2 regions of the Nocardioides dubius genome follow, and region 2 is predicted to be linked to the other one. Evidence: predicted binding sites of a transcription regulator. Region 2 holds the regulator's gene; the other holds the start of a gene.
The links. The regulator LexA, encoded in region 2, represses DNA repair genes until DNA is damaged. The targets are predictions, from matches to a motif close to TCGAACANNTGTTCGA.

Region 1: the regulator LexA is predicted to act here: its motif matches at 4,492-4,507, upstream of ABD151_RS05180 (SAV_6107 family HEPN domain-containing protein).

What each region holds. Positions count from the first base shown of each region.
Region 1 is NZ_BAAALG010000003.1:194,852-209,994, forward strand. It holds gene ABD151_RS05145 (phytoene desaturase family protein) at 1-638, opposite strand, end outside; gene ABD151_RS05150 (HNH endonuclease signature motif containing protein) at 714-1,211, opposite strand; gene ABD151_RS05155 (DUF222 domain-containing protein) at 1,208-2,203, opposite strand; gene ABD151_RS05160 (class I SAM-dependent methyltransferase) at 2,431-2,913, shown strand; gene ABD151_RS05165 (DUF4126 domain-containing protein) at 2,945-3,544, opposite strand; gene ABD151_RS05170 (ArsC/Spx/MgsR family protein) at 3,546-3,914, opposite strand; gene ABD151_RS05175 (YbaK/EbsC family protein) at 3,914-4,381, opposite strand; gene ABD151_RS05180 (SAV_6107 family HEPN domain-containing protein) at 4,530-4,988, shown strand; gene ABD151_RS05185 (class I SAM-dependent methyltransferase) at 5,011-5,742, shown strand; gene ABD151_RS05190 (DUF3040 domain-containing protein) at 5,845-6,279, shown strand; gene ABD151_RS05195 (transglutaminaseTgpA domain-containing protein) at 6,316-8,697, opposite strand; gene ABD151_RS05200 (DUF58 domain-containing protein) at 8,694-9,965, opposite strand; gene ABD151_RS05205 (AAA family ATPase) at 9,974-10,936, opposite strand; gene mraZ (division/cell wall cluster transcriptional repressor MraZ) at 11,314-11,742, shown strand; gene ABD151_RS05215 (hypothetical protein) at 11,926-12,078, shown strand; gene rsmH (16S rRNA (cytosine(1402)-N(4))-methyltransferase RsmH) at 12,084-13,040, shown strand; gene ftsL (cell division protein FtsL) at 13,037-13,636, shown strand; gene ABD151_RS05230 (peptidoglycan D,D-transpeptidase FtsI family protein) at 13,678-15,143, shown strand, end outside.
Region 2 is NZ_BAAALG010000007.1:76,022-91,164, reverse strand. It holds gene hflX (GTPase HflX) at 1-1,253, shown strand, start outside; gene secD (protein translocase subunit SecD) at 1,359-3,677, shown strand; gene ABD151_RS09165 (ATP-dependent DNA helicase) at 3,708-5,690, shown strand; gene ABD151_RS09160 (AI-2E family transporter) at 5,755-7,026, shown strand; gene ABD151_RS09155 (zinc metalloprotease) at 7,090-8,598, opposite strand; gene lexA (transcriptional repressor LexA) at 8,661-9,386, opposite strand; gene ABD151_RS09145 (LysM peptidoglycan-binding domain-containing protein) at 9,511-9,852, opposite strand; gene ABD151_RS09140 (thrombospondin type 3 repeat-containing protein) at 10,065-11,204, opposite strand; gene ABD151_RS09135 (ABC transporter ATP-binding protein) at 11,372-13,120, opposite strand; gene ABD151_RS09130 (ABC transporter transmembrane domain-containing protein) at 13,117-14,802, opposite strand; gene ABD151_RS09125 (hypothetical protein) at 14,962-15,143, opposite strand, start outside.

The DNA of each region.
Region 1 (15,143 bases), on a different contig from region 2:
GTCCAGGTCCCGAAGTTCTGCTCGAGGTAGCTGAGCATCCCGACCCACCCGGGCACGTCGCGCGGGTCGTGGCCCTCGAAGACGGCGTTGTGCTGAGCAAGGGCGCGGAGCCGGTCGTCCTTGAACGCCTTCTTGGTGCGCTTGGCCAGTGAGGTGCGGGTGAAGAGCAGGTTGTGCACGGCCTTGTCGGTGACGTCGGGACGCCAGGGCCGCTCGAAGTAGGTGCGGCGCAGCAGGTCCCATTCGTCGGCGAAGCTCGCGACGTAGGTGGCCCACTGGTCGCCGAGGCCGGCTCCGAGGGCGTCGACGGCGTCGATCTGGACGCCACGGGAGCCGCCGGGCAGGCTGACCGAGCTGCCGTCGGTGAACCGGTGCTCGCGGATCAGCGGCTCCGAGACGAGGTCGAGCTCGCGCTCCAAGGGACGCCCGGACTTGCGGAACAGGTCCCGGATGACGGCAGGGAGCAGCGTCGTGGTCGGGCCGGTCTCCCAGGCGAAGCCCTCGGACTCGATCTGCTGGACCGCGCCTCCGAGCTCGGGCAGCCGCTCCACCAAGGTGACGTCGTGTCCTCGCTTCGCCAGACGTGCCGCGCTGGCCATGCCCGCGAAGCCGCCACCGATCACCACCACTCGTGCCATGGGCAGAACCCTAGAGGCCGACAGGGGTGGTGCGGGTGGGGGATAGCTGAACCCGTGGGCTCACACCTCGTGTGCTCACCTGCGGCGGGTGAAGCGGATGCCTCCGTGGGGGAGGTATTCGACGGTGTAGGTGGGGTCGTGGATGTAGTGGTGGTGCTTGCTGCAGAGGAGGCTGCCGTCGGCGAGGTCGGTTCTTCCGCCGAGGTGCCAGGGGTTGTTGTGGTGTGCTTCGCACCAGGTGGCGGGTATTCGGCAGTTCTCGGCGAGGCAGTAGGGATGGATGAGGGCGAGTGCCCTGTGTTGGGGTGCGCTGTAGAAGCGCTTTGTTCTACCGAGATCGAGGGGTTGGCTCTGGCCGCCCAGTACGGCGGGGATGATGCCGGCGTTGCAGGCGAGGCGTCTTGCTTCGCCGGCGGAGATCCGGTCATGCCACCCGTCGCGTTGGGTGGTCAGGGTGGCGGTGCCGATCTCGTTGCGCAGCGCGTCGAGGCTGATCGTGACCACGACGGTGGTGGCGTCTCCGCCGTGCAACGGCAACCGCTTCGGGTCGAGGGTCTCCAGGAGTGTGTTCAATGCGCGGGCGTTGCGTTGGGGGGTGGAGAGCTTCCGGATGGGGTGGGGTTGGCCGCTGCCGCTGCCGCTGCCGCTGCCGCTGCCGCTGCCGCTGTTGGAATCGCTGGTTTCGGTCGCGTCGTCGCTGGCTGGATCGTCGAACTCGCCGTGGTGCGCATCGCGGCCGGGACATTCGAGGTCACCGCACGACTCGGCGTACCCACCTGCCTCGTCGGGTGCGCATCGCAAGGTGCGGGGGTGAGGTGGTCCCTGCGTGGGTTGGTGATCGCGTTCAACGCTGTGGCGAGCCGGTTGGCGCAGCCCTCGGTCAGCAGGCCGCTGATCCGGGTGGTGCCGTCGCCCTGCGGCTTCAACGTCAGTTGCTGGCGTTCGCGGGCTGAGCGCTCCTCGTCGGCCAGACGCTTCCCTTCCACCGCTTCAGCGATATCCGGCGCCACGACGTCGATGATGCGTTTGCCCATCCGGCGGAGGTCGTTGGGCCCGAACTCCTCAGCGTGCTCGACAAGCGTCCGTTCAGCGTCACGAAGCACCGTGGCGTCCAGGTCGTCAGGTAGCGCGTTCAAGGAGCGGGTGATCTCGACCGATTGAGCGAGGTTGACGCGGCCTTCGCGCAGTGCGGCGTGCAGGTGCATCCACCTGCTGTCGAGTTCGCGAGCGGTGCGTAGCTCGCGGGCCATGGTGCCGTGGGCTTGGTGGGTGGCGTGGGCGAGGTAGTCGCCGATGTTCCTTGCGCCGTGGGCATCGGCCACATCGAAGGCACAAGCCAGGAGCCGGTAGTTCAACTCGGTCAGCCGCGCTTGTAGGGCGGGCATCTTCAGCAGTACAGCTTGCTTCTTCGCCGTCGTCAGGTAGATCGGCTCAGCATCGCTACACAAGTCGAGCGCGGCCTCGATCGCCAACGTGGCTTGGCAGATCGCCTGCTGGCTCAGCGCCAGCGCGTCGGCCGCGTCGAACTCGTCGGGCGGGTCGGATGGGGGAGTGATGCGTGGCATGGATGCCTCCGAGTAGGCCGGCCCGGAGCGAGTTCCCGAGCACACGACAGACGCTACGAGTGACCTCCGACACAGCGCGGTTCGTGGATCAGTAGGTTGGCGTCGTGCGCAGAGTTGAGGTCGCGGCCGCCTACGGCGAGCGGGCCGACGAGTATCGCGAGAGGTTCGGCTCGGTTGATCAGATGTCACCTAGGGACCGAGCCACGATCAGCGCTTGGGGGAGGAGCGTGGCGGGCCCCGTCCTCGACGTCGGCTGCGGTCCGGGGCACTGGGGTGACCTCATCGCGGCCGAGAGCGGCAACGACGTCATCGGGCTCGACGCCTCGTGCCGATTCCTCAGCGCCGCGAGGCGCGGCTTTCCGTCACTTCGCCTTGTGGCGGGTGACCTGGAACAGCTTCCGTTCGGCGATGACTCAGTGGGCGGCGTCCTTGCCTGGTTCTCGCTCATCCATGCCGACCCCGAGGCCGTGGCGTCCATCCTCGGCGAGTTCACCCGAGTGCTGAGGCCGACAGGATCCTTGCTGATCGGCTACTTCGAGGGACCTGCCCGCGAGCCGTTCGACCACGCGGTGGCAACCGCCTACTACTGGTCGGCCGACGCGTTGGGGGAGCTGCTGCGCTCCTGCGGGCTGACTGTCCAGCGTGCCTCGGCGCGGCAGGATCCCGGGATCCGGAGGCAAGGGGACCTGACCGCGATCTTCCGCTCCTGACTCCGAGCCCGCTGTCGAAGAGGGGCGACTGTCAGGGGCCCGGCGGGGCGCCAGCCCCCGCGCGGCGCGCCTTGCGGCGGGCCCAACCGCGCCTGATCAACCGGATCGCGAACCACAGGAACCCGAGGCCGACGACCAACAGGGTGGCGGCGATGCCGGCCGCCAGCACCGGATGCTCGATGGCGAACCAGACCACGCCGAGCACCACGATGTCCTCGGCGGTGCTGGCCAGCACGTTGCTGACCGGCTCCGGGGAGGAGTTGATGGCCAGGCGACTGCCCATCTTCACCGCGTGCGAGGCGAGCGCGCTTCCGCCGCCGACCACAGCGGCCACGGCGCCGTTGAGGGAGTCGGCATCGCCGGCGATCAGCACGCCGATGATCGCCCCGGTGGTGGGCCGGATCGCCGTCGAGATGGCATCCCAGGTGGAGTCGATGGCTGGGATCTTGTCGGCCACGAACTCCATCGCGTAGAGCGCCCCGGCGATCGCCAGGACCGCGGGGTTCCCGAGCACGTTCGGGATCTGGTCGTAGCCGCCGATCCGGTCCGCGATGCCGAGCACCAGTACCACCAGGTAGGCGTTGACGCCACTGGCCCAGCCGCTGGAGAAGACCAGCGCGAGCGACTCCACCTCAGCCGCCGGCCTGCTCGACGACGCGGGCCAGCGTCTCGGGGTCGCGGGCGATCACGGCGGTGCCGTCGTCCAGGGTGATGATCGGCCGCTGGATCAGCCTCGGATGGGCGACCAGCGTCTCGATCCAGGCGCCGCGGCTCGCGGCGTCCTTCGCCAGGGCCCGCAGGCCCGCCTCCTTCGCTGCGGCGTCACCGGTGCGAGCGACGTCCCACGGCTCCAGGCCGAGCCGGCCCAACAGCTCCTCGAGCTCGGCGACCGTGGGCGGCTCGTCGAGGTAGCGCCGCTGGGTGTACGTGGTGCCAGCCTCGTCCAAGGTGGCGACGGCGGTGCGGCACTTAGAGCACGCCGGGTTGATCCAGATCTCCATCACGCCACCTCGATCTCGGCTGCGCCGGTCATCGCCACCAGCTCGTCATAGGTCGTCGAGAAGACGGCGGCCGGGTGCCCGGCTGCCGCCCAGATCACGTCGTAGCCGCGCAGGTCGACGTCGATCCAGGTCGGGATCGGTGCCGGGTGCGCCAGCGGCGAGACCCCACCGATCACCTGTCCGGTGTGGGCCCGCACGAAGTCGGGGTTCGCCCGACGCAGGGGACCGGTGTGCTCGGCCACCTTCTCGGTGTCCACCCGGTGCGCGCCGCTGGTGAGCACCAGCGCCGGCGTCTCCTCGACCGCGAACAGCAGGCTGTTGGCGATCGCTCCCACCGGGCAGCCGAGCGCGGCAGCGGCCAGCGCCGCGGTGTGCACGGAGTCGGGCAGCAGCCGGATCTCGCCGGTGCCCCCGGCTGAGTGCAGCGCAGCACGGAATCGGGCCACGGACGGATGCTCGTCAGTCATGGGACGCATCGTAGGCGCGGAGTTGTGTCGGAGGGTGCTGAGAGGTTGTCGGAAGTTTCCGGGTGTCGGCCCTTGAGCCTGTCGGGGGTGGCCGGTAACGTGAGAAGTGTTCGAACAGGTGTTCGAACCGTGAGCGAAGGAGTGCGACATGGCGGTATCCACGGTGGCGGCCACGCCCTACCTGCTTCCGGCGACGACGCACTCCTACTTGCAGCGCTCGGCCGAGTCCCTGCATGAGGCGATGAGTGCCACCGACGCCGCCGGACGCTACGCCTTCGCCCACGTGGCCGCGCTGCGCGCAGCTGCTGCCCTGATCGCGGCCCGTTCGATGCCGTCGGCGGGCGGCAAGCGGCGCCAGCGCAATGCCTGGGTACTGCTCACCGAGGCGGCTCCCGAGCTCGCGGAGTGGAGCAGCTTCTTCGCCTCGGGGGCGGCCAAGCGGGCGGCCGCGGAGGCCGGCTCCACCCGAGCGGTCACGCAGGACGAGGCCGACGCGCTGGTGCGCTCGGCCAATCAGTTCCTCGGTGTCGTCGAGGAGGCCCTGGGCCTGGTCCCGCATGTGCAGATCGAGGCGGAGCGGCTCTGGCGTGCCGAACGCAGTGCCTGATCCGCGCGCGTAGGCTGGCTCCATGGTCGCCAGCAGCGAACGCCGCAGTTCCGTCCGCCACAGCCAACTCTGGGATCGTCTCCAGACGGTGCTCCCCGCCGACGCGAAGGTGTTGGACATCGGCGGCGGCACAGGCGGGCTCGCGGTGCCGATTGCCGAGCAGGGTGCGACGGTCCGGGTGATCGACCCCAGCCCGGATGCCTTGGCGGCACTCGATCGCCGGGCCCGCGAGGCCCAGGTCTCGGAGCGGGTGATCGGTCAGCAGGGGGACGTGTTCAGCCTCGGCTCCATGGTCGAAGCCGGCAGCGTCGACCTGGTCCTGTGCCATGGCGTCCTCGACGTCGTCGGCGAGCCGGCCCGCGGCCTCGCGCAGATCGCGACCGCGCTCAAGCCGGGTGGCCTGGTGAGCCTGGTGCTCGCGCAGCGCCATGCGGCGGTGATCGCGCGAGCGATGGCCGGGCACTTCGCCCAGGCCGCCGGGCTCCTCGACGAGGTGGGCGCACCGGAGGCCGGCGGTCGCGGCGTGCGCTACCGCTACACCGCCGAGGAGGCCGCGGCGCTGCTCGGCGAAGCCGGGTTCGCGGTCGAGGCCGTGCACGGTCTGCGTGTCTTCGCCGACCTCGTGCCGGGGTCGCTGATCGATCTGGAGCCGGGCTCGGCTGCCGCTCTCGCGGACCTCGAGGCGGCGGTCGCGGGCCGGCCCGAGTACCTGCCGCTCGCCTCGCAGGTGCACCTGCTCGCACACAAGCTGTGAGAATTTCTGCTGGTGCGGCTACCACCTTTGCACCGGCCTGCCTAGACTTGACGTTGATGAAGCCCGCGGGTCGGCAGCGGGGCAGTTCACCGGGAGGAACCAGTGCCACTCTCTGAAGAGGAGTTGAGACTGCTCGAGCAGATGGAGCGCGCCCTCTCCGAAGAGGACCCCAAGTTCGCCTCCACGCTGCGCGGCACCTCGCTGCGTCACGCCGCGCGTCGTCGTGCGGTGCTTGCCGGTGTCATCTTCGTGGTCGGCATCGCCGTCCTGATGACCGGCGCGATCACCGAGACCATCGTGGTCGGCGTGGTCGGCTTCATGGTCATGCTCGGCTCGGCGATGGTCGGCCTCACCGCGTTGCGCGGCCAGAGCGCCCCGCCTGCTCAGCACCCGCGCAGCACCCGCCACGAGGGCTTCAGCATCCTCGACGGCGGTCGCTCCTCGCGGGGCCGCAAGCGCAGCGCGCACAACTCCGACCACTCCTTCATGGAGCGGATGGAAGAGCGCTGGCGCCGGCGTCGCGACCAGGGTCTCTGAGCCTCCCCGAAACGCAACCCTCCCGCGACCATCTGCTCAGGTGAGCAGATGGTCGCTCTGCGTTCCGCTCTCCTCGTGCGACGGCATCTGGTCGCTGGTAGGTGCGAGCGCCGTGGGGCGCCGCCACAAGGAGCGGGGCAGCCAGGTGGCGCGGCGCCGGTCGCGCGGCGTCACCCCGGCGGCCAGGGACTCGGCGACCTGCTCGGTCAGGGCCCGCAGACCGGCCACCTCGACGGACTCGGGCCGCGCGGCGTAGCGCGAGCGCTCCACGATGGCGACGATCTCGCTCAGGGCCTCGGCGGCCTCGGGTGCCACCTGCGGTCCGGTGCCGGGGCGCACGGAGGTGTTGCCCGGGGCGCCGAGCCAGGAGCGCAGGTGGGCGCCGGTGACCCGGGGCGAGGTTCCCTCCGGCCAGCTCCGCCCGACGTCGACCACGGTGTCGCGCAGCTCCGCCCACGCGAACTCGGCCTCCGAGCCCTGCGGGGCACGGGCCCAGCGACGCTCTCGGCGCCGACGTCGCAGCGTCCGCGGAGCCAGGGAGCCGAGGATGGCCACCACCAGCAGGACCGGCCAGATCAGCCACCAGGCGAAGCCGCCCTCGTCCTGGGTGGGCGCGGCGGTGTCGGTCGGCGCGGGGTCGCGCGGAGCGGCGGACGGTGCCTGGGTGGGGCCGGTGGGCTCGGCGGTCTCACTCTGGGTGGGATCGGCGCTCGGCGTGTTGACCGGCGGTGCCACCTCGACCTGCGTGTACTCCGGGACCGAGTTCGCCCGGCTCGCCGGGGTGGGCTCGAAGGCGACCCAGCCGGCGCCCTCGAAGTAGAGCTCGGGCCAGGCGTGCAGGTCGTGGCTGGTGAACTCCCAGCGGTTCGTGGCGCGCAGGTCGGCGGTCAGGAAGCCGACCGAGACCCGGGCCGGGATGCCCAGGCTGCGCGCCATGATCGCCATCGCGGAGGCGAACTGCTCGCAGTAGCCGACCCGGCCGTCGGGGGAGAGGAAGTGCTCGAGGGCATCGTTGCCGTTGCCGAAGCTCTGCTCGTCGGGGTGCAGCGAGTAGGTGAAGTTGTCGGGGTCGCGGAACCACTGCTGCAGCGCCACCGCCTTGCGGTAGACGGTGCTCTCGCCCTCGGTGACGGCGGTGGCGAGCTCGGTGACCAGCCGGGGCAGGTCGCCGGGGACGCCGGCATAGCGCTCCACCAGTGACGGCGGCGCAGGACGGGCGGTCTCCAGCTCGTCGGCGGTGATCTCCACGTCGAGCTTCTCCAGCGAGTAGCTCAGGGAGCCGGTGTTGACCTTGTTGTCGGCCGAGTGGATGTCGAGCACGGTGTCGTCGTAGCGCCAGTCCTCGTTGGCGTCGACGCTCTTCGCGCGCAGCGGGGTGGGCAGCCAGAGGGACTCGAAGGCCTGGGTCGCGGTGAGCTCGACCCGGCTGGTGGAGCTCTCCAACGTGGTGTCCAGCCCGGTCGGCGTCGGCAGGTCGCCGATCGCCGCGTTCTCCGATGGCAGATCGCGGTCGCCCGGCGTCCAGGTCGCCCCGGTGTAGCGGGTGAGTGCGGCGATCCGGTAGTAGCTGGGCGCCGAGGTGCCCCGCACCTCCAGCAGCGGCACCTCCGCGCTGCGGACCAGGTCACGGCGCAGGTCGGTGATCGGGTTGGTGATGGTGACCTGGTTGTCGTCGCCACCGGTGCCGCTGAGCAGGTCGACATCGGCGGTCGGGATCGCCAACGGCAGCGCGACCGCGGCGAGCAGTGCAGCGGCGCCCAGGGCGACCGGGTGGCGGCGTGCCGGGTAGAGGCTGGCCGGGGTGGAGTCGACCGCGGTGCCGAGCGCCCGGCCCCATCGGGTGACGCGCAGACCCTCCTGGATCGCCAGCATCAGCAGGAACCCGGCGCCGCCGAGCAGGAAGACGGTGGCCGGCACGGCGCCATCCAGCACGCTGACCGGCACCGTGTAGGCCGCCAGCAGGGGGAGTCCGGCGAGCGGAACCCGGCCGAGGGTGAGGGCGAAGAGGTCGACCAGCAGGTGCAGCAACAGCGCGAACAGCACCAGGGCGACCGCGATCTGCGCCTCGTTGCTGGGCACCGGCGCCGCGAAGTCCGCCATCGCGGTGAGCGCCTCGTCGAGTCTGGTCACCACGGTGCGGATCGAGGACGGCGTGGGCAGCAGCTGCGAACCCCAGCCCACGTTGACGATCGCGAAGATGGTGAGCAGCTGGGTGCCCATCACCAGCGGCAACGGGAACCGGGCGACCCGGGCCAGGGCACCGGCGAGGCCGACGAGGGGCAACCCCACGGCGAGCGGCATCAGGTAGTCGCTCGGCTGGTCGGTGAAGCCGCGCCAGGAGAGGAAGGTCAGCCAGCTGGTCAGTGCGGTGACCACGAGCAGCGGCAGCTGCGCGGTGCGGTTCAGCCCGAGGCTCATCGCAGGCTCCCCTCGGCCGCAGTGGCGGAGCCGGGTGCCTCGGCGCGGCGGCCCAGTTCCTGCCACACCGGGGCCAGCGCGTCGCTGGGGCGCACGTTGATCGCGGCCCAGCCCAGGCTGCTCAGCCAGGCGGCGCGGCCGGCGGGCGGTGAGCTGGGGCGTGCCCATGCGTCGACGTCGAGTGCCAGCGCGAGCGGACGCCGTCCGCTGATCCGCATCCGGCGCAGCGCCGTGTGGTCGTGGTCGTCGAGGTCGCCCAGCAGCGCGATCAGGACGCCGTCGTGACCTGCCTCGGCGATCCAGTCGGTGGCGAGGTGGGCGCGGCGGGTGGTGTCGAGCACCGCGAGCGCCTCCAGGATCGGGCTCACGTCCTGTCCGCGCGAGCGGTCGTGCCAGACCGAGTTGGGGTCCTCGCCGTCCGCGGTCACCAGGCGGACGGTGAACCCGCGCTGGGTGAGGTGGGCCGCGATCGAGGCCGCATGGGAGACCGCCGCCTCCAGGGAGGACGAGGCGCCGGTGCCGCGATGCGCGGTGGCGCGGTTGTCGAGCACCAGGGTCGCTCGGGACTGCCAGGGCTGCTCCTCACGGCGCACCATCAGCTCGCCGGTGCGGGCGCTGCTGCGCCAGTGCACCCGACGCAGGTCGTCGCCGCGCCGGTACTCGCGGACCGTCACGTCCTCGGCGCTGCCGGTGGCGAAGGCGCGCGGCCGGTTGTCGCCGGCACCGGTCCAGGCGCCACCGATCGGGACCGGGGGCAACGGCACCGTGCGCGGGGTGACGACGAGCTGGGTGCTGGCGTGGAACGAGCGGCCGAGCTCGACCAGGCCGAACGGGTCGCTGACCCGCACCAGCAGCGGCCCGATCGTGAAGTTGCCGCGCACGTCGCTGCGCACCTGATAGGTGGTGGAGCGCGGCGATCCCGCCTTGAGCCCGTCGACGACGAACCGCGGCCGGTTGCCCAACGCGTAGGGGAGCTGATCCTCGACCAGCAGCAGGCCGGTCCGGATCCGGGCGTCGTTGTGCAGGGTGAGCTGCACGGTGGCGGGCTGCCCGGCGGCCACCAGGCCGGGGCTCAGCGTCCGGTTCAGCGAGAGCTGGTAGCGGTTGCGACCCACCAGCAGGGCGCAGAGCACCGGCAGCACCAGCAGCAGCACGCCGACCCGGGTCAGCGCCGGCTGCCCGAGCACGATCGCGCAGACGACAGCGGTGATCCCCGCCGCGAGGAAGGATCGGCCGCGGCTGGTGAGTCCGGAGAGTCCTAGGCGCACGCGATGTCTCAGTGGGGAGTGGGGACCGGCACGGAGGCCAGGATGGAGTCCAGGATCTGATGCGCGCTGTGGCCGCTCATGCTGGCCTCGACGCTCGGCATCAGGCGGTGGGTGAGCACCGGGCGTGCCATCAGCTGGACGTCGTCGGGGAGCACGTAGTCGCGGCCGTGGACCGCGGCATGGGCCTTCGCCGCCCGGACCAGCTGCAGCGAGGCGCGCGGTGAGGCGCCCAGCATCAGGGCGGGGGTGGCGCGGGTCGCCTCGGCCAGCGAGACCACGTAGCGCAGCACCGCGTCAGCGGCGTGGACGCCGGAGACGATCTGGATCAGCTTGGCGATCTCTGCCGTGTCGGTCACCGGCTCCAGCTCCTCGAGCGGGTTGGAGCGGGTGTGTGAGGCGAGCATCGCGATCTCTGCCGCGGCCGGTGGGTAGCCCATCGACACCTTGGCCATGAACCGGTCGCGCTGGGCCTCGGGCAGGGCGTAGGTGCCCTCCATCTCGATCGGGTTCTGGGTGGCCACCACCATGAACGGCGACTCCAGCTGCCAGGTCTGGCCGTCGACGGTGACCTGGTGCTCCTCCATGCACTCCAGCAGCGCGGACTGGGTCTTGGGGGAGGCCCGGTTGATCTCGTCGCCGACCACGATGTTGGCGAAGATGCCGCCCGGGCGGAACTCGAACTGCCGGCTCTCCTGGTTGAAGACGCTGACGCCGGTCAGGTCGGAGGGGAGCAGGTCGGGGGTGAACTGGATGCGGCGCACGGTGGCGTCCACGGAGCGCGCCAACGCCTTGCTCAGCATGGTCTTGCCGACGCCGGGGACGTCCTCGATCAGCAGGTGACCCTGCGCCAGCAGCACCGTGACCGCGGTCCGGGCGACGTCCGTCTTGCCCTCGATGACCTGCTCGATGCTCTCCCGGATCCGGGTCGCCACCCGGGCCACCGCGCCGACGTCCCCTGCCTGCACGTTCACGTTGCCTCCGCTCGCCGATCAACCGTTGGCCCCAGTCAACCGCATGCGCGGTCGCGAGGGCAGGGGCGAGGTGCGGATCGACGTGGCGTTGCGCACGCTCCCGGCCGCTCCACTCTGCTCCCCACCCTGCTCCACCCCTTCCTCCACTTTCCTCCACCACCTCGCTCCACGGGCGCTCCGCAGGCGTGGATCAGGCGTGCGAGGGGGCTCTCCGCGCCTGAGATCGCCGATCGGCGGCCTCAGGCCGTGCCTGCTGCGAAGCGCCCGTTTCAGGCGTGAAAGGGGAGCAAAACACGCTGTCGGATGGTTGACGGTGGGGAGAAGTGGAGTAATGTGGGGCGCAGTGGAGGAAAAGTGGGTCGAAGGGGTGAGGCCAGGTGTTCTTCGGCACCTACACCCCCAAGCTCGACGACAAAGGTCGGCTTTTCCTCCCGGCGAAGTTCAGGGACGAGTTGGCGGAGGGTCTAGTGATCACTCGAGGGCAGGAGCGCTGTCTGACGGTGTGGTCGTTGGCGGACTTCGGCCGGCTCACCGAGCGGCTCCGCGAGGCGCCGGTCACCAACAAGGGCGCACGTGACTACGTGCGCATGCTCTTCGCCGCTGCATCACAAGAGGTTCCGGACAAGCAGGGACGGGTCAGCATCGCTCCGGTCCTGCGGGAGTACGCCTCGATCGACCGTGACGTGATGGTCATCGGAGCGATGAACCGGATCGAGATCTGGGATCCGACGGCTTGGCAGAGCTACTCCGCCGAGCAGGAGGAGAAGTTCGCCGAGATCAGCGACGAGGTCTTCCCCGGCTTCTGAGCCGGAACAACACAAGAACTGGATTCACCGCGCGAGGTCTCGAGCCCGCTCTCGAGCCATCTGGGGCACCTTCCCCGGTTCCAGACGGCGACTTCCCCCAAGGGGGCGGGCAGGGACCTGGCGCGGTGACTTCGTTCTCCAGCACCCATTCGCATACCCACGAGTCAGCAGAGGTCCAGGTTGATGAACATCAGCGTGAGCGGGTCACCGCACGGCACGCGCCGCGTCCGCCATCAGGCACGCGACGCGGTCGCGGTGATGGCGTTCTCTGCTGGGGCCTCCTTGGTACTGACCGCAGCACTGATCGTGCTGATGGCGCTGGGCCGGCAGGGCTGACGACGATGGAGCAGCCACGTCACGTCCCGGTCATGCTTGACCGGGTCGTTGCGCTTCTGGAGCCTGCACTGGCGGGCGAGGGCGCCGTCGTCATCGACGCCACGCTCGGTCTCGGTGGCCACAGCGAGGCTCTGTTGACGGCGTTCCCGAACGCCCGCCTGATCGGCATCGACCGGGACCCGCACGCGCTGGAGCTCTCCGGACGCCGGCTGGCGCCGTTCGGCGACCGCGCCACCTTGGTGCACGCGGTCTACGACGAGATCCCCGAGGTGCTCGACGAGCTCGGGGTGGAGAGCGTGCAGGGCGTCTTCTTCGACCTCGGGGTCTCCTCGATGCAGCTCGACGAGGCCTCCCGTGGCTTCGCCTACGCACAGGACGCCCCGCTCGACATGCGGATGGACGACTCGCGCGGGATCACCGCGGCCGAGGTCCTCAACACCTACGAGGTCGCGGACCTGACCCGGATCCTGCGGGTCTACGGCGAGGAGAAGTTCGCTCGCCGGATCGCTGAGCGGGTGGTCGCCGCGCGGGCCGAGGAGCCGTTCACCACCTCGGGGCGCCTGGTCGAGCTGCTCTACGAGGCGATCCCGGCCCCGGCCCGACGGACCGGGGGACACCCGGCCAAGCGCACCTTCCAGGCGTTGCGGATCGAGGTGAACGACGAGCTGCAGGTGCTGTCTCGCGCGTTGCCCGCAGCACTGGACGCCGTCAGCGTGGGTGGGCGCGTCGTCGTGGAGTCCTACCAGTCGCTGGAGGACCGGATGGTGAAGCAGGCCTTCACCGCGGTCACCACCACCGACGTCCCGCCGGACCTGCCGTTCGTCCCCGACGAGCTGCAACCGCGCTTCACCGCGATCACCCGCGGTGCCGAGAAGGCCAAAGAGCCTGAGCTGACCGACAACCCGCGTGCCGCCTCCGTGCGGCTGCGCGCCGTAGAGCGAACCCGAGGAGATGCAGCATGAACACGCCCTTGCCGCAGAGCCGGGTTCGCGTGCAGCGGATCGCCGAGGCGGCGGTCGAACGCGCCCGGCTGACCGTCGTCCCCCGGGTCCGGGCGCGCACCCCGCGGGTGCCGTTCGTGATCATGGTCTCCGCGCTGCTGGTCGCAGGCGTGGTGGGTCTGCTGATGTTCAACACCACCATGCAGCAGAACTCGTTCACCTCCACCGACCTGGAGAAGCAGGCCGGTCAGCTCGCCGCCGAGCGGGAGGGCCTGCAGATGGAGCTGGACGCACTCAACGCGCCGCAGCGGATCGCCCAGCGGGCCACCGAGCTCGGCATGGTGCAGGGCCCCGCGCCGGCCTTCATCGACCTGCGTCAGGGGAAGGTGACCGGCGGCGCGGCGACGCCCGCGGACGGCGCCGACTCGTTCTCGATCGAGCCGCCCGCGGTGCAGAAGCCCAAGGAGCTGAGCCCGGAGCCGACGATCGAGTACGTCGACCCGCCGGCGCGTGAGCGGCGCAACCGCGACACGGCGCGCAGTTCAGCCGATGAGCAGTCCGCGACAGGTAGGAATGAGACGGAGACCAACCGTCGAGGAGACCGGAGCAACCGTTGAGCCGTCTGGCCCGATCCCGCCGTGAGGCAAGCGGCTCGCCGATGTTCCGGCTGCGGATCGGCTTCATCGTGATCGCGATGGTGCTGTCCTTCTTCGGAGCCCGGTTGATCCAGCTGCAGGCGATCGACCCGAAGTCCTACGCGGCGATGGCCAAGCGGGACGGCGTGATCACCGCGGACCTGCCGGCCGACCGCGGTGCGATCGTGGACCGCTCGGGCGTCGAGCTCGCGGCCTCGGTCGACGGGATGATGGTGATCGGCGACCCGGAGCTCGCGCGCGACGACGCGCCGCAGATCGCCCGGATCCTCGCCGAGCGCCTCGACCTGGACTACTTCTCCACCCTGGAGCGGCTGCGCAAGAGCGGCACCCGCTACCAGTACCTGGCGCGCCGGGTGCCGGCCACCAAGGCCGAGGCGGTGCTCAAGGAGCTCGACGAGCTGGACTACAAGGGGATCACCCTTGAGCGCGACCCGATGCGCAACTACCCCAGTGACGACATCGCGGCGAACCTGATCGGGTTCCTCGGCGAGGACGAGCCGCTGGCGGGCATGGAGCGCACCTTCGACACCCAGCTCGCGGGCACCGACGGCAAGGCCACCTACGAGGTCGGCGCCGGCTACCGGATCCCGCTCGGGGAGAGCACCACCGTCAAGCCCAAGAACGGCGAGACGCTCCAGCTCACCATCGATCGCGACGTGCAGTTCTACACCCAGCGGGCCCTGGCCGCTGCCGTCACCAAGGCGCGGGCCGACTCCGGCACCGCGGTCGTCCTGGACACCAAGACCGGCCAGACCCTGGCCCTTGCCGACGTGCCGACCTTCAACGCCAACAAGCCTCCGCTGGAGACCAAGCGGAACGCGAAGAACCTGGGCGCCCGCTCCCTCTCCGAGCCCTACGAGCCCGGCTCGGTGGAGAAGGCGCTGACCTTCGCCGCGCTGATCGACGCCGGCAAGATCACCCCGCGGACCCGGATCGTGGTGCCGAGCGAGATCAAGCGCGCCGGCGCGGCCCCGATCGGCGACCACTGGGACCACGACAAGATCAAGCTGACCGCGGCCGGTGTGCTGGCGAAGTCGTCGAACATCGGCACCGTGATCGCCGCGCGCCGGCTGCCCAGCGAGACGCTGTACGACTACCTGACCTCGTTCGGGCTCGGCCAGCGCACCAACATCGGCGTGCGCGGCGAGAGCGCGGGCGTCGTGCCCGACGGAGCCACCTGGAGCGAGGGCACCCACGACACCATCGCCTTCGGCCAGGGCCTCAGCGTCAACGCCATGCAGATGGCGGCCGCGGTCAACACCCTCGCCAACGGTGGGGTCTACGTCGACCCGAGCCTGGTGATGGGCACCGCGACCACCGACAGCGGCCAGAAGGTCGGCACCTCCCAGGCCGGCACGCACCGGGTGGTCAGCGAGGACGCCGCGCGGCAGACCGCGGAGATGATGGAGCTGGTGACCGCGGAGGGCGAGGCCGGCTCGGCCGCAGCCGTGCCCAACTACCGGGTGGC
Region 2 (15,143 bases):
AGCGCGTCGTGCTGGTCGGCGTGTGGACCACCGGCACCACCCAGGACGCCGAGAACTCGATGGCCGAGCTCGCGCTGCTGGCCGAGACCGCCGGCTCCGAGGTGTTGGAGGCGATCTACCAGCGCCGCACCAAGCCGGATCCGGCCACCTACATCGGCCGCGGCAAGGTCGAGGGCGTGCGGGAGATCGTCCAGGCCACCGGCGCCGACACGGTGATCCTCGACGGCGACCTCGCGCCGTCCCAGCTGCGCAACCTGGAGGATCAGCTCAAGGTCAAGTGCGTCGACCGCACCGCGCTGATCCTCGACATCTTCGCCCAGCACGCGAAGTCGCGCGAGGGCCAGGCGCAGGTCGAGCTTGCCCAGCTGCAGTACATGAAGCAGCGGCTGCGTGGTTGGGGTGGCAACCTGTCACGCCAGGCCGGTGGTCGGGTCGCCGGCGGTGCCGGAATCGGTTCGCGTGGTCCTGGTGAGACCAAGATCGAGAACGACCGGCGCCGGATCAACACCAAGATCGCCAAGCTGCGCCGCGACCTCGCGGCGATGAAGGGCACCCGCGAGACCAAGCGCACCGAGCGACGCCGCAACGCCATCCCGTCGGTGGCGATCGCCGGCTACACGAACGCCGGCAAGTCGTCCCTGCTGAACCGGCTCACCGATGCCGGCGTGCTCGTCGAGGACGCCCTCTTCGCCACCCTGGACCCGACCACGCGACGCACCACCACCGCGGACGGCCGGGTCTACACGATGAGCGACACCGTCGGCTTCGTGCGCCACCTGCCGCACCAGCTGGTCGAGGCGTTCCGCTCCACCCTGGAGGAGGTGGCGGACGCCGATCTCATCCTGCATGTGGTCGATGGCTCCCACCCTGACCCCGAGGGCCAGATCTCGGCGGTCCGCGAGGTGTTCGCCGACATCGAGGCGCACCAGGTGCCCGAGCTGATCGTGATCAACAAGGCCGACGCCGCCGACCCGATGGTGCTGGCCCGGTTGAGGGCCCGCGAGCCGCACTCGGTGGTGGTCAGCGCCAAGACCGGTGAGGGGATCGCCGAGGCGCTGGCCCTGGTCGAGTCCGAGCTGCCGCGCCCCGCCGTGGAGTTCCATGCGCTGGTGCCGTACGCCCGCGGCGACCTCCTCGACAAGCTGCACCGCGGCGGGGAGATCACCTCGCTCGAGCACACCGGAGACGGCACCTTGGTCAAGGGCCGCGCCGACGAGGCTCTGGCCGGGGAGCTCGCCGCCTTCGCTGTCTGAGACGGGGTCCACCAGGTGGATCTCCGATGGCCGCATGGTGAATCGATTCGCTTCGAGTCACCCCAAATGCAACATCGCTTGGTCGCTTGGTAGATGATGCTTCTCATGTCACGTGGTGCTTTCGTACGCCTCCTCCTGGTCCTGGGCCTCCTCGGAGGCTGCCTGTGGATCTCGCTGGACAAGGAACCGACCCTGGGTATCGACCTCAGGGGCGGCAGCCAGCTGATGTACCAGGCGCAGGACCCCAACAACCCCGACGACAAGGTCAAGGGGTCGGAGGTGGACCGCACCATCGAGGTGCTGCGTGGCCGCATCGACTCGATCGGCGTCAGCGAGCCGACCATCGCGCGGGTCGGCGAGGACCGTGTCCTCGTCGAACTGCCCGACGTGCAGGACCCGACCCAGGCCAAGGCCGTCATCGGCAAGACCGCCCAGCTGACCATGCACCCGGTCGTCGGTGGGGTCACCGACCCGAGCGCGAAGCCGGCCAAGGGCAACAAGATCCTCGCCGACGAGCAGGGCAACCGCCTGGAGCTCGGCCCGACCGCAGTCAAGGGCAGCCAGATCAAGAGCGCGGACGCGGTGATGCCGCAGAACAGCGTCGGCTGGGAAGTCTCCATCAAGTTCGACGGTGACGGCGACGACGCCTACACCAAGATCACCGCTCAGGCAGCCTGTGCGCCCAACGGCGACCCCACCCGCCGGGTGGCGATCGTGCTCGACGACCAGATCATCTCCTCGCCCGAGGTCAACGCCGCGTGCAACGTCGGCATCTCCGGCGGCACCAACATCACCGGCAACTTCGACGAGCAGAGTGCCAAGGACCTCGCCATCCTGATCGAGGGCGGCGCGCTGCCGCTGGCGCTGGGCTCGTTGGACGAGGACGGCAAGTTCGTCGCCGGCGTCCCGATGTCGGACTCGGTGATCGGCCCCACCCTCGGTGACGCCGCGATCAAGGCCTCGGCCGAGGCCGCCATCATCGGTGTGATCCTCACCGGTCTCTTCATCATCTTCATCTACCGCCTGGTGGGTGCGCTCGCTGCGATCGCGCTGACCTCCTACGCGCTGCTCTCCTACGCGATGCTGGTCGGCATCGGGTCCACGCTGACCCTGCCGGGCCTCGCCGGATTCGTGCTCGCGATCGGTCTGGCGATCGACGCCAACGTGCTGGTCTTCGAGAGAGCCCGCGAGGAGTACGCCGAGAATCCGAAGGCCGGCCTGCGCCGCGCCCTGCAGATCGGCTTCAACAAGGCGTGGACTGCGATCATCGACTCCAACGTCACCACGTTGCTGGCCGCGCTGCTGCTCTTCCTGCTCGCCAGCGGCCCGGTCAAGGGCTTCGGTGTCACCCTCTCCATCGGTGTGATCGCCTCGATGATCTCCGCACTGGTGATCGCTCGGGTGCTCACCGAGATCGGTGTCGGCACCAAGGCGATCGCCCGCCGTCCGGCGATCAGCGGTCTGGCCAACGTCGGCCGCACCCGCACCTGGCTGATGCGCAAGAACCCGCAGCTGGTCGCCAGGAAGAAGATCTGGCTCGCCGTCGCGGGCGGCCTGGTCGTCGTGGCGCTGGCCGGCATCTTCGGCAAGGGCCTCAACCTCGGCCTCGAGTTCACCGGTGGTCGGACCTTGGTCTACAGCACCACCGAGTCGATCAGCGCCGACGACGCCCGCGACCTGGTCGCCGACCTCGGCATCTCCGAGGCGGTCGTCCAGGAGGTCAAGGGCAGCGACGGCTCGGAGCGGATCTCGGTGCGTGCCGGCCAGATCAGCGACGAGGAGGCCGCCCAGATCGAGGAGGCCCTCGACGAGAAGGTCGGCGTCGAGGAGCGGATCTCCGACGACCGGATCGAGGCGAGTCTCGGCCAGGAGCTCAAGGAGAAGGCGCTGCTGGCGTTCTTCATCGCGCTCGCCGCCCAGATGCTCTACCTGGCGATCCGCTTCCACTGGACCTTCGCACTCTCCGCCGTGCTCTCGATGGCGCACGACGTGCTGCTGGTGACCGGCATCTTCGCCTTCCTCGACAAGCCGATCGACGGCGTCTATCTGGCGGCGGCGCTGACCATCATCGGCATCTCGGTCAACGACACCGTGGTCGTCTTCGACCGCATCCGTGAACGTTGGCAGGGCACCAAGACCGGCACCTTCGACGAGGTCTCGAACACCGCGATCCTGGAGACCATGCCGCGAACGATCAACACCGGTCTGGGTGCGATGTTCATCCTGGCCGCGCTGGTCTTCATGTCCGGCGACTCGCTCACCGACTTCGCCCTGGCCATGCTGCTCGGCCTGATCATCGGTACCGCCTCGACGGTCTTCGTGGCCACGCCGCTGGCCAGCGTGCTGCAGAAGATCCAGCCCTTCTCGCGTGAGAAGAAGGAGAAGAAGGTCCGCGATCCCGAGGACTCCGGGGCCGTCGTCTGAGCCGACGTCGGACCCCACGGATAAGGTGCTCTGGTGCCTGACCCCGTGAACACCCCTAGCGCCACCGCCTCGCTCCTTGCCGAGGCGGTGGCTGCGCTTGGGGGCCAGGAGCGGCGCGGCCAGGTCGAGATGGCCCAGGCCGTCTCGGACGCCTTCGACGCCGAGCAGCACCTGCTGGTGCAGGCCGGCACCGGCACCGGAAAGTCGCTGGGCTACCTGGTGCCCTCCCTGCTCCACCCCGAGCGCGTGGTCATCGCGACCGCCACCCTGGCGCTGCAGCACCAGCTGGTCGAGCGCGACATCCCGCGCCTGATCAACGCCGTCAAGCACCACACCCAGCTCGACACCTCCTACGCCGTGCTGAAGGGCCGCTCCAACTACGCCTGCCTGCACCGCGTCCGCGAGGGCGCCCCCGACGACCAGGGCGCACTGATCGAGGTGCCCACCGGCTCGATGGGCGCCGAGGTGCTCAAGCTGCGCGAGTGGGTGGAGGAGGAGGCCGAGTCCGGCGGCACCGGCGAGCGCGACAACGCCCCGCGGCACACGGAGCGGGTCTGGCGCCAGGTCTCGGTGAGCGCCCGCGAGTGCCTGGGTCGCACCCGCTGCGCCTACGGCGAGGAGTGCTTCGCCGAGCAGGCGCGCGACAAGGCGGCCAAGTCCAAGCTGGTGGTCACCAACCACTCACTGCTCGCGATCGACGCCATCGAGGGCGTCCCGATGATCCCCGAGTACGACGCCGTGGTGATCGACGAGGCGCACGAGGTGACCGCGCGGATCACCCAGGCGGCCACCGACGAGATCAGCGTGGGCGACGTCGAGCGCGCCGCCCGGCGTGCCAACCGCCAGGTGGACGCGGCCGACGCGGACGCCCTCGACGACGCCGCCGGCATCCTGCACGAGGCCCTCGAGGCCACCACCGTGGGCCGCCTCGACGTCATGCCCGAGCAGCTGCACGACGCGCTGGTCCAGGTGCGCGACGCGGCGCGCCAGGTGCTGAGCGCGATCCCCAAGGAGAAGGACGGCGAGGTCGACGCCGCCCGCAACCAGGCGAAGGCGATGGTCCAGGACGTCTTCGACGTCGCCGAGCGGATGGCGGCCAATGCCGACGCCGATGTGCTCTGGCGCAACGACCGCGAGCCGAGCCGCGGTGGGCCGCAGCTGTGCGTGGCACCCCTGCAGGTGTGGAGCCAGATGCGCAACAAGCTGCTGAGCGAGAAGACGGTCGTCTTCGCCTCGGCCACCCTGATGCTCGGCGGCAACTTCGAGGCGGTCGCCAGCTCGGTGGGCCTGATCGGCGCCGAGCGTGCCGAGGACACCTCGGTGGCCCGCACCGGTGACCGCCTGCCGTGGCGCGGCATCGACGTCGGCTCGCCGTTCGACTACGCCAAGCAGGGCATCCTCTACGTCGCCAAGCACCTGCCCACGCCGGGGCGGGACGGCCTCGGCAAGGCGCAGCTCGACGAGATCGTGGAGCTGGTCGACGCTGCCGACGGCCGGGCGCTCGGCCTCTTCTCCAGCCGGCGAGCGGCCGACGCCGCTGCCGAGGCGGTGCGCGAGCGGCTGCCGCACCTGACCACCCTGGCCCAGGGCGACGCCCAGCTGCCCGAGCTGACCAAGCAGTTCATCGACGACCCGCACACGGTGCTCTTCGGCACGCTCAGCCTCTGGCAGGGTCTCGACGTCCCTGGCGACACCTGCCAGCTGGTGATGATCGACCGGATCCCGTTCCCGCGCCCGGACGACCCGCTGATGTCGGCGCGCCAGCGCGCTGCCGACCAGGCCGGCGGCAACGGCTTCATGCAGGTCTCGGCCACCCACGCCGCCCTGTTGATGGCCCAAGGCGCCGGCCGGTTGATCCGGACCACCAGTGACAAGGGCGTCGTCGCCGTTCTGGACCCGCGTCTCGCGACAGCGCGCTACGGCAGCTTCCTGCGCTCCAGCCTGCCGCCGATGTGGCCCACCGACGACCCGGCGCTGATCCGCGCGGCGCTCAAGCGCCTCGCCGCAGGCTGAGCCGATCGCGGGTCCCAGGCGCGGGAGGCGCGGCCGCCCTGGGGCGGGCTGACACAATGCCGGTGTGAACGAGGATCAGTTGGCCTCAGCAGCGGCCGGACCAGGCTCCGCTGCGGAGAGCCCCGGGGAACAGCGTCGCGCACGACAGCGCGCACGCCAGGAGCATCGACAGCGCACGCAGGCGCGTGAGGACACGATCGGGCGGGGCACCGCCTGGCTGGCGCGCTGGAGCCTGCGCCTGGTCGCGATCGTCCTCGGCCTGATCGTGATGGGCCTGTTGATCCGCTACACCTGGAGCATCGTGCTCCCGGTCGCGTTGGCGATGATCTTCACGACGGTGCTGCAGCCGCCGGCCTACTTCCTGGAGCGCAAGCTCAGGCTGCCGCCCGGGCTCGCCGCGGCCACCGTGCTGCTCGGCTCGTTCTTCGCGATCGGCATGCTGGTCTATCTGATGGCGCCCTCGGTGGCCGACCAGTCGACCGACCTCGCCGACGACGCGGTCGAAGGCATCAACCGGCTCAGCGACTGGCTGGCGACCTCCGACCTCGGGGTGTCGGCCAACCAGCTCGACGAGATGCTGAACTCCGCCGAGGAGAAGATCAAGGACAGCGCGGGCACGATCGCCTCCGGTGTCCTGGTCGGCGTCAACATGGCGACGAACATCGTGATCAACATCGTGCTGGCGCTGGTGCTGACCTTCCTCTTCGTGAAGGACGGCCGCCGCTTCCTGCCGTGGGTCAAGGAGAACGCCGGGCCGACCGCCGGCCCGCACCTGTACGAGGTGGGCAACCGGATCTGGAGCACCCTGGGTGGGTTCATCCGCACCCAGGCCCTGGTCTCGGGCATCGACGCCGTCTTCATCTACATCGGTCTGATCGCGGTCGGCGTCCCGCTGGCCTTCCCGCTCGCCGTGATCACGTTCTTCGCCGGCTTCATCCCGATCGTCGGTGCGGTCAGCGCCGGCGCGCTGGCGGTGTTGATCGCCCTGGTCTCGGTCGGCCCGCTCAAGGCGCTGATCGTGCTCGGCGTGATCCTCGCAGTCCAGCAGCTGGAGGGCAACGTCCTCTCGCCGCTGCTGCAGTCGCGCTCGATGAACCTGCACGCCGCCGTGGTGCTGCTCTCGGTGACCCTGGGCAGCTCGCTGTTCGGCATCATCGGGGCGTTCCTTGCGGTGCCGGTGGCCGCGATCATCGCGGTGATCATGCGCTACCTCAACGAGCAGGTGGCGCTGAACTCCACCGACCCGGACCCCGAGGAGGAGGAGCTCGAGGACGGCGACGAGCTGGTCAACCCGCCGGACGAGGTTCCGAGGCAGCAGCGCTACGTCGAGGAGTGAGTCCCGGACGGCGTGTGGAGCGTGCGCCCGGCTGCGCGGTCCGCACGGCGTGGCGCCGATGGCTCAGCGCTTGACGCACCGCCCGGTCACCCGGAGCGTGTACCGCCCGAGGCTGCCGTAGTCGCTGTACCCGGTGGTGGCGGGGGCGCCGGCTCCGACGCCGTCCACGCTCAGGTACCAGGTGCCCTTGCCCCGGGTGCCGCTGATCGAGGCGCTGAGCCCGGAGGCGGTGCCGCTGGTCGGAGACGGCGGGTTGCTCGTCACCCGGGCGCTCCGCCCGGCCTTGCGCAGCGTCAGTGCCGCGTCCAGGTTGGGACCGGAGGCCGCAGGCTTGAGGGTGGCGCGCACCGGCGCCCGGCAGGTGGTGACCAGCTTGAAGACGTCACGGTCGGTGCGGGTGCCGATCACCCCGCCGGTGGTCCGTGCGCGCCTGACCCGATCGGCGCCGCGCGGGCCGGCAGGATGATCGTCGCGGATCGCCGGGGCGCCGTGCTGGGCGATCACCGCGACGTCGTCCTGGACCCGACTCGGGTTGGCATACTCACTGGCGCTCCACTGCGTCAGGTGGCGCAGGGACGAGCCCATGATCGGTGCCCAGATCCCGTGACCGGCGTAGTACTCCTCGGCGCCGATGCCGAGCAGGCCACCGGCGGTGCCCTGGTGCTCCAGGCCCAGGGTGTGCCCCGCCTCGTGGGAGAGCACGTCGGCCAGCAGCCGCGGTGAGTCGTCGACCTCGTTGGTGAAGGCCCACAGCACCCGCGCGTGGTTGGCGTCGGTGCGCGGGAAGACGCCGAGCAGAGCGACGCCGGCACAGCCCGGTCCGCCGCAGGTGGCGTTGCGCGCCTCGTCACTGCTGGTGACGACGGCGTGCACCCCGTAGCGCTGGTCCGACGTGCTGGTCCGGCTCAGGTCGCTGGCCCGGGGGACGACCGTGGTGACGTTGATGTTGAAGGGCGCGTAGTCCTCGGCGACCCGCTCCCATACCTGGCGGACCGCCCGCTGCTCACCGGCGCTGAAGCTCGGCGAGCCGTCGGTGTCGTAGCCGGCATAGGTGCCGCAAGCCAGCCCTGAGTCGTTCCACTCGGTGTCGCAGACCCGCTCGCCGTCGAAGTCCAGGTAGAGCGTGCGCGGCGAGGAGGGACGCGAGCTCAGGGCGATCGGGGTGCGGGCCGCGATGCGGCCGGCCGCGGGTGGTGTCGAGGTGCTGGTCCCGGTGCGGGTGGCTGCGGCTTGGCGTTCGGCGGCGTGCTCCGCCTCGCGCTCGGCGGCGCGTGCCGTGGCGCTGCTGTGCTCGAAGTCGGCGTAGGCGATCCGGCCGTTGGCGAGCACCCGGGTCGTGGGGTCGCTGGTGAGCAGGCGGCGGATGTCTTCGACGTCGCGCCGCACCAGCTCTGCCGCGGCCTGTAGCCGCTCGGCGCTCACCCGTTGCCCGGCTGCCGTCTCCAGCGCTTCGGGCTTGGCGCCGGTGGCGGGCGCGTCGAGGGCGAGCGCGGCGAGCAGCGTGAGTGCGAGCGCTGCAGTGGCGCAGACCGCGCCGGTGCGTCGTGAGAGCTGGCTGGGGGAGGACACCATGCAGGATCAACGACACAGGCTCCACGGAGTTCCGTGGAGCCTGTGCGGTGAGCAGACGGGGATCAGAGCCGGCGCAGGACCGCCGTGACGATGCCGAGGATGCTGGCGTGGGTGCCGTCGATCGGGTCGTAGGCGGCGTTGTGCGGCATCAGCCAGACCTCGCCATTGCCCTTCTTCAGTGTCTTGACGGTGGCCTCGCCGTCGATCAGTGCAGCCACGATCTCGCCGTTGTTCGCGGTCGGTTGCTGGCGGATCACGACGTAGTCGCCATCGCAGATCGCGGCGTCGATCATCGAGTCGCCGGAGACCTCCAGCAGGAAGAGGGTTCCGTCGCCGACCAAGGTCTTGGGCAGCGGGAAGATCTCCTCGACGCGCTCCTCGGCAAGGATCGGCCCACCGGCGGCGATCCGTCCGACGACGGGGACGTAGGTGGCGGCCGGGGCGGCGTCGCCGATCCCGGTCTCGTCGATGACGCTCTCCTCCGCGGAGCCGAGCGCGGAGGCAGCAGCAGCGGCGCCGGGCTCGAAGACCTGCAGAGCGCGCGGGCGCTTGGGGTCGCGCTTGATGAAGCCCTTGTTCTCGAGGACCTTGAGCTGGTGGGCGACCGATGAGGAGCTGGTGAGGCCCACGGTCTCGCCGATCTCACGCATGCTCGGCGGGTAGCCGCGGCTGTCGATGGAGGCGCGGATGGTCTCCAGGATGCGCTGCTGGCGCGGCGTTAGGCCGGTCGCGTCGGGCGGGCCGTCGGGCAACTCGGTGACCTTGCGGGCGTCGTGGCGTGGAGTCATCGGTGATTGGTTGCCTTCCGCTTGGTCGTCCGTGCCCGAGTGCCTGGCACTGGCTTACTACTGTGCCCTAGGTGAGGGGCGCTCTCAAACAAATGTTCGATTCGGCGTGTCGCCCCGAGGGCCGTCAGGAAGCGGGGATGTGCAGCACCTGGCCGGCCATCAGCACCGACGAGTCGAGGGCGTTGAGCTTCTTGATGGTGGTCACCATCTCGCGGACCTCGCCGTCGTCGGCGATCTGGGCGGCGATGCCCCACAGCGTCTGGCCGTGGTCGACGCGGATCATCTCGGTGCGGGTGGGATCGCCGCCGGCGCTGTCGGTGGCCACCGAGCTCGTGCCGAGCATCAGGGCCGTTGCCATCACGATCAGGCAGGCGGCGACGAAGACCACGATCCGTCCGCGCCGGGTGAGGCGCAGAGTGGGACGGGGAGCGGTGACGCGCGGTGCGGTGAAGGTGATGGTGCTCATGGGAGACCTCCGGGGGGAAGTAGGTCGGTTGTCGTGTCAGACCGACTCTCTCGCCCACCTCCGACACAAAGATCTCGCAGAGCTGGTCGATCAGTTGTTCGATCGAACACAGGTACGAATTTAGAGCATGTGTTCGAACGGTGCAAGCATCTGGGAGAACAAATGTTCGAACGCCCCCGGAGGATCCCCGGGGGCGTTCGACAGGTGGCGGATCAGCGCACGTTGAACGTGCGCGACCAGCGCTCACCGCACTCGAGCTTGGCGGCACCCTTCGGCGTGTAGACCGGCGGCAGGTGAACGGTGAGCCGGCCGGTCGCGCCGCGCGGGGCGACGAAGCTGCCGTTCTTCTTGGTGGTCACCTTGGCCACCTTCTTGCGTCCCTTGTAGATCGCCACCGGGACCTTGGCCTGGCAGCTGGACCTGGCGCTGCTGGCCGCGACCTTGCCGACGAACGCCTTGCGACTCTTGCTGTAGGAGACCTTCAGCGTGCGCTTGACCTCCGGGCAGCCGGAGAACGTCCCGGCCTTCACGGTCGGGCACTTGTCGCCGGCGCCCAGGCCGTCGCCGTCACGGTCGGCGTCGCAGGCGTCGCCGATGCCGTCCTTGTCCTGGTCGGCCTGGTTGGCGTTCGCGCGGTACTCGCAGTTGTCCTGTCCGTTCGGCACGCCGTCGCCGTCGAGGTCGGGGTCGCAGGCGTCGCCGAGGGCGTCCTTGTCGACGTTGGACTGGCTGGTGTTGGCGACGGTCGGACAGTTGTCCTTCTTGTCGGCGACGCCGTCCTTGTCGTAGTCGCAGTCGTAGGTCACCTTCGCCGACCAGGAGTGCATCTCGCCGGTCTCGCTGCGGCCGAACTGGCGCGGGGTGGCCAGGGTCCAGACGCCGTCGGCCGACTTGCCCTCGAAGCGCGACAGGCCCTGCTTGGGCACATAGCTGCCGGGGCCCGAGCGGGCGTTGATCCCGGTGCTGGCGGCGTCGTCGAAGGTGATCCCGAGCAGGGGGGCGTTGGTCTCCGACCAGTCGCCCAGCCAGTCGTTCTTGAGTACCGCCGTCGAGCCCTCGTGGGAGAGCTTGATCTCGAACGCCCGCGACTCGCCGTTCTGGGCGGTCATCGAGACCGTGACCAACGTCTTGAGCACCTTGGGGGAGACGGCCCCGGTGGTGAGTGAGGCGGTGAACGAGCTGTCGGCGCCGATCGCTCCGGTCGAGCCGGTCAGGGTCGCGGTGCAGGTCACCGGCGTCACCGCGGCCGCGGCGGGCGCGCTGGTGGTGGCGGTGCTGAACGCGGTCGTGCCCAGTGCGGCGACCGTCAGCGCCAGTCCGGAACGGAATGCGGCGCCAAGGCGCGAAGTCATGTGGGTCCCCTCCCCAGAGTGCTTCGGGCCACCTCCCCCGGAGGCCCTTCGGCCCTCAGGGTAGTCACGATGGGCGGTGTGGGGAGGACCTTTGGCAAATGAGCCGGGACCCCGTCAGTTCAATGTGACCTCAGCGCTCGAAATCGAGGCTGATCCCAGCGCTGAGGTCACATTGAGCTGCTGGAGCGCCAGGCACTCCACAGCTCGGCGTAGTGACCCTGGCGGGCGATCAGCTCCTCGTGGGTGCCCGCCTCGACGATCTCGCCGCCCTGCATCACCAGCACCCGGTCGGCGGTGGCCGACTGGGTGAGCCGGTGCGCCACCACCAGGGCGCCGCGGCCCTCGGTGATCGCGAGCGAGGCGAGCTCGAGGTCGCGGGCACCTGCGGAGCCGGCCTCGGCGGTCGCCTCGTCGAGGACCACGAACCACGGGTCGGCCAGCCAGACCCGGGCGAGTGCGAGCTGCTGGGCCTGTGCGGGGGTGAGGGGGTGGGCGCCGTCGCCGACGGCGGTGTCCAACCCGTCCGGTAGGGCCGCGACCCAGCCGGTCGCGCGGACCCGGGCCAGGGCCTCGGTGAGCCGGACGTCGTCGGCGCCCGGGTCGCCCAGGGTGAGCGCGTCGCGGACCGTGCCGGAGAAGACGTGGACGTCCTGGCTGACCAGGGCCACCCGGGAGCGCAGGGCGGGTCCGCGCAGGTCCTGGTAGCTCTCGCCGGCCAGGGTGACCTCGCCGCTGCTCGGGGTGAGCACGCCGCCGGCGATCGCGCCCAGGGTGGACTTGCCGGCGCCGGTCGCGCCGACCACCGCGATCCGCTCGCCCGGGGCGATCTCCAGGCTCACCGGTGCCAGCGCGGTGCGGTCGGCGACGTAGCGGTGGGCGACGTCGTCGAGGCGCAGCGGTCCGGGCGCGGGCGGTGCCGCCGTCGTCGCCGTGGTGCCCGGAAGCTGGGTGACCCCGACCAGCCGCGACAGGGAGGCGCCCGTCGACTGCAGCTCGTCGAAGAGGTAGAGCAGCGCGCCGATCGGGTTGAAGAGCCGGTGGAAGAAGAGCGCGGCGGTCGTCACCGCGCCCACCGTGACGGCGTCCTCGCGGACCAGCCAGAAGCCGACGCCGAGCACCGCCAGCAGCCCGATCAGCTCCGAGCGGTTGCTGCGCGCCCCGAACCGGGTCAGCATCGCGAAGACGCCCACCGAGATCGACATCGCCGCCGTCGAGCGCTCCTCGATCGCGGCGAGCTGCGGCTCCTGGTGCCCCAGCGCGCGCAGGGTGCCGGCGCCCCGGATGCCGCTGACCAGCGCCTCGGCCCGCTCGCCCACGGCGATCCGCTCGGCGCGATACATCGGACCGGAGCGCGGCAGGTACCAGCGCAGGCCGGCCAGGTAGGACGGCGCGGCCAGCAGTCCCGCCAGGCCGAGGCGCCAGTCGAGGGCGAGCAGGCCGGCCACGGTGAAGGTCACCAGGACCAGGGAGTTGATCAGCAGCGGGATCGCCTCGGAGAGCGAGCTGGCCACGGTCCGGGCGTCGTCGCCGACCCGTGCCAGCACGTCGCCGACGCCGGCCGCCTCGACCCGGCCGGCGTCGAGGTGCAGGGACTTGTCGAGCACCTCCTCGCGCAGCTCGGCCAGGGCCGGCTCGCCGACGCGGGCGAGCAGGGCGACGGAGCAGTAGGTGAAGATCGCGCCGACCACGGCCGAGGCCACGATGGCGAGCACCGGCGCGGTCAGCGAGGTGCCCGGCTCGTCGATCCCGTCCACGATCCGGCCGAGCATGAACGGCGGCACCAGGGCGCAGAGGCCGACCACCACGAAGGAGGCCGAGGCCCCGATCAGCGGGAGCCTGCGTTGGCGCAGCAGCCGCCATGCGTACTGCGCGGTGTCGCGCCCCGAGGCGGTCGGGAGGAGGTCGCGGGAGCTCATCGCAGCACCAGCTCCTGGTAGTCGGGGTGGTCGACGAGCTCATGGTGGCTGCCGCTGGCGATCACGCGACCGGAGCCGATCAGCAGCACTCGGTCGGCGGCCGCCAGCAGGGCGGGGGAGCTGCTGACGATCCAGGTGGTGTGCGCGCCGTCGCGCTGGTGGCGCAGATCCCGCAGCCCTGCGGCGATCCGATGCTCGGTGACGGCGTCGACGGCGGTGGTCGGGTCGTGCAGGACCAGCCAGGGTGCGGCGCTGGCCAGTGCGCGGGCCAGCGCGAGTCGCTGCCGTTGGCCGCCGGAGAGGGCGGCGCCGTCCGGACTCACGCCGGCATCGAGGCCAGCCGGGTCGAGGGCGAGCACGTCGTCGGCGGCCGAGGCGCCGAGCACCGCCGCCAGGGCGGAGTCGTCGAGCCGCGCGGAGGGGTCGACGTTGCTGCGCACGGTGCCCTCGAAGAGGTCCACGTGGTGGGGGACGACGGCGAGCTGGTGGCGTCGGCTCTGCGGGGTGAGCTGGTCCAGGCCCACGCCGTCCAGGCGCACGCCGGGCGAGCCGTGGGCCAGGCTGGTGAGCAGTGCGGCGGCGGTGCCCGGGTCGTCGATGGCGATGCCCAGGATCTCCCCGGGTGCGGAGTGGAAGGCGAGGTCGCCGAGCTCGACGGTGACTGCGGCCGGCCGGCCGGGCTCGGGCAGCTGGTGCTCGCCGGTGCTGACCAGGGCGGGGCTGGCCAGGTAGTCGGCGATCCGGCGCGCCGAGCCGTGGGCCTGCGCGAGCTGGGCGCTGAGGTCGCCGAGCCCGCGGATCGGCTCGGCGATGAACTGGGTCAGGCCGACCACCATCACCAGCTCGCCGATCGAGATCTCGCCGTCGAGTGCGGCCCGCCCGGCCAGCAGTGCGACGACGGCCAGGAAGAGCCCGCTGAGCAGGTCGGTGACCGCGGTCATCGCGGCGTACGACTCCGCGCTGCGGATGCCGGCGTGCTGGGCGTCGCGGCTGACCCGGCGGTAGCGCTGGGCGGCGACGTCCTCGGCGCCGATGCCCTTGAGCACGCGGAGCCCGCGGACCAGGTCGCTGGCGATCCCGGTGGCGCGAGCGGCGGCGGCCTGCTGGGCGCCGGCCCGCCGGGCGATCAGCGGGGAGAGCGCCTGGATCAGCACCAGCACCAGGGGCACGCCGAGGATCACCACCAAGCCGAGGGTGAGGTCGATGCGGAGCAGGATCCAGCCGCTGACGATCAGCGAGGCCGCGGAGGAGAGGGTGAAGGTCAGCGAGCGCAGCGCGAAGCCGACGCTCTCGGCGTCCGAGGTGGCCAGCGACAGCGTCTCGCCGGGGAGCAGCGTGGTGCGCACGCCGCGCGGCGCCAGGGCATGCCCGGCGATCTCCAGGCGCAGCAGGTGGGTCTCGCGCTGGACGGCGCGGAAGCCGAGGCGGGAGCCGAAGCGGTAGGCGTAGGAGAGGACGCTGAACAGGGCGATCAGGGCGAGGCCCCGGATCAGCAGGGCCTCGGAGTCGCCGGTGGCCACCGCGCGATCGATGGTGAGGCCGATCAGCACCGGCACCATCGTCTCGCTCAGGTGCCAGACGACGATCAGCGCCGTTCCGGCGCTCAGGCGCCCGCTCTGACGGCGGACGGCGCGGCGCAGCAGAGTGCGCGCGGTGAGGTCGGGGCGGCCTTCGGTCGGCACCACTGCGGGGTCGCTCCTCGGGAGTCGGTGAGGACGGGGCGCGGAGCTCGGGCCTCCGCAACGGGTCGCGCCCAGGTTAGCCTCACCTAACGGTAAGGCTGCGGCGGGTGTCTCAGGTCGCCGGGCGCGGAGCTGGCCGGGCTCGGTTGGAGCCTCAGATCAGCGTGCGACGCGCTTGCCCTGGTAGCGCGGCGGCGTGCGAGAGGCCTTGGTGGCCGACCCGGCGCTCTGGGCGGGGATGGTCGCGGTGGGAGCGTCGCTCTGGGCCGGGATGGTCGCGGTAGGAGAGTCCGCCTGGGCGGGGATGGTGGCGGTGGGGGCCGGGTCGGGCCAGGCCGGGT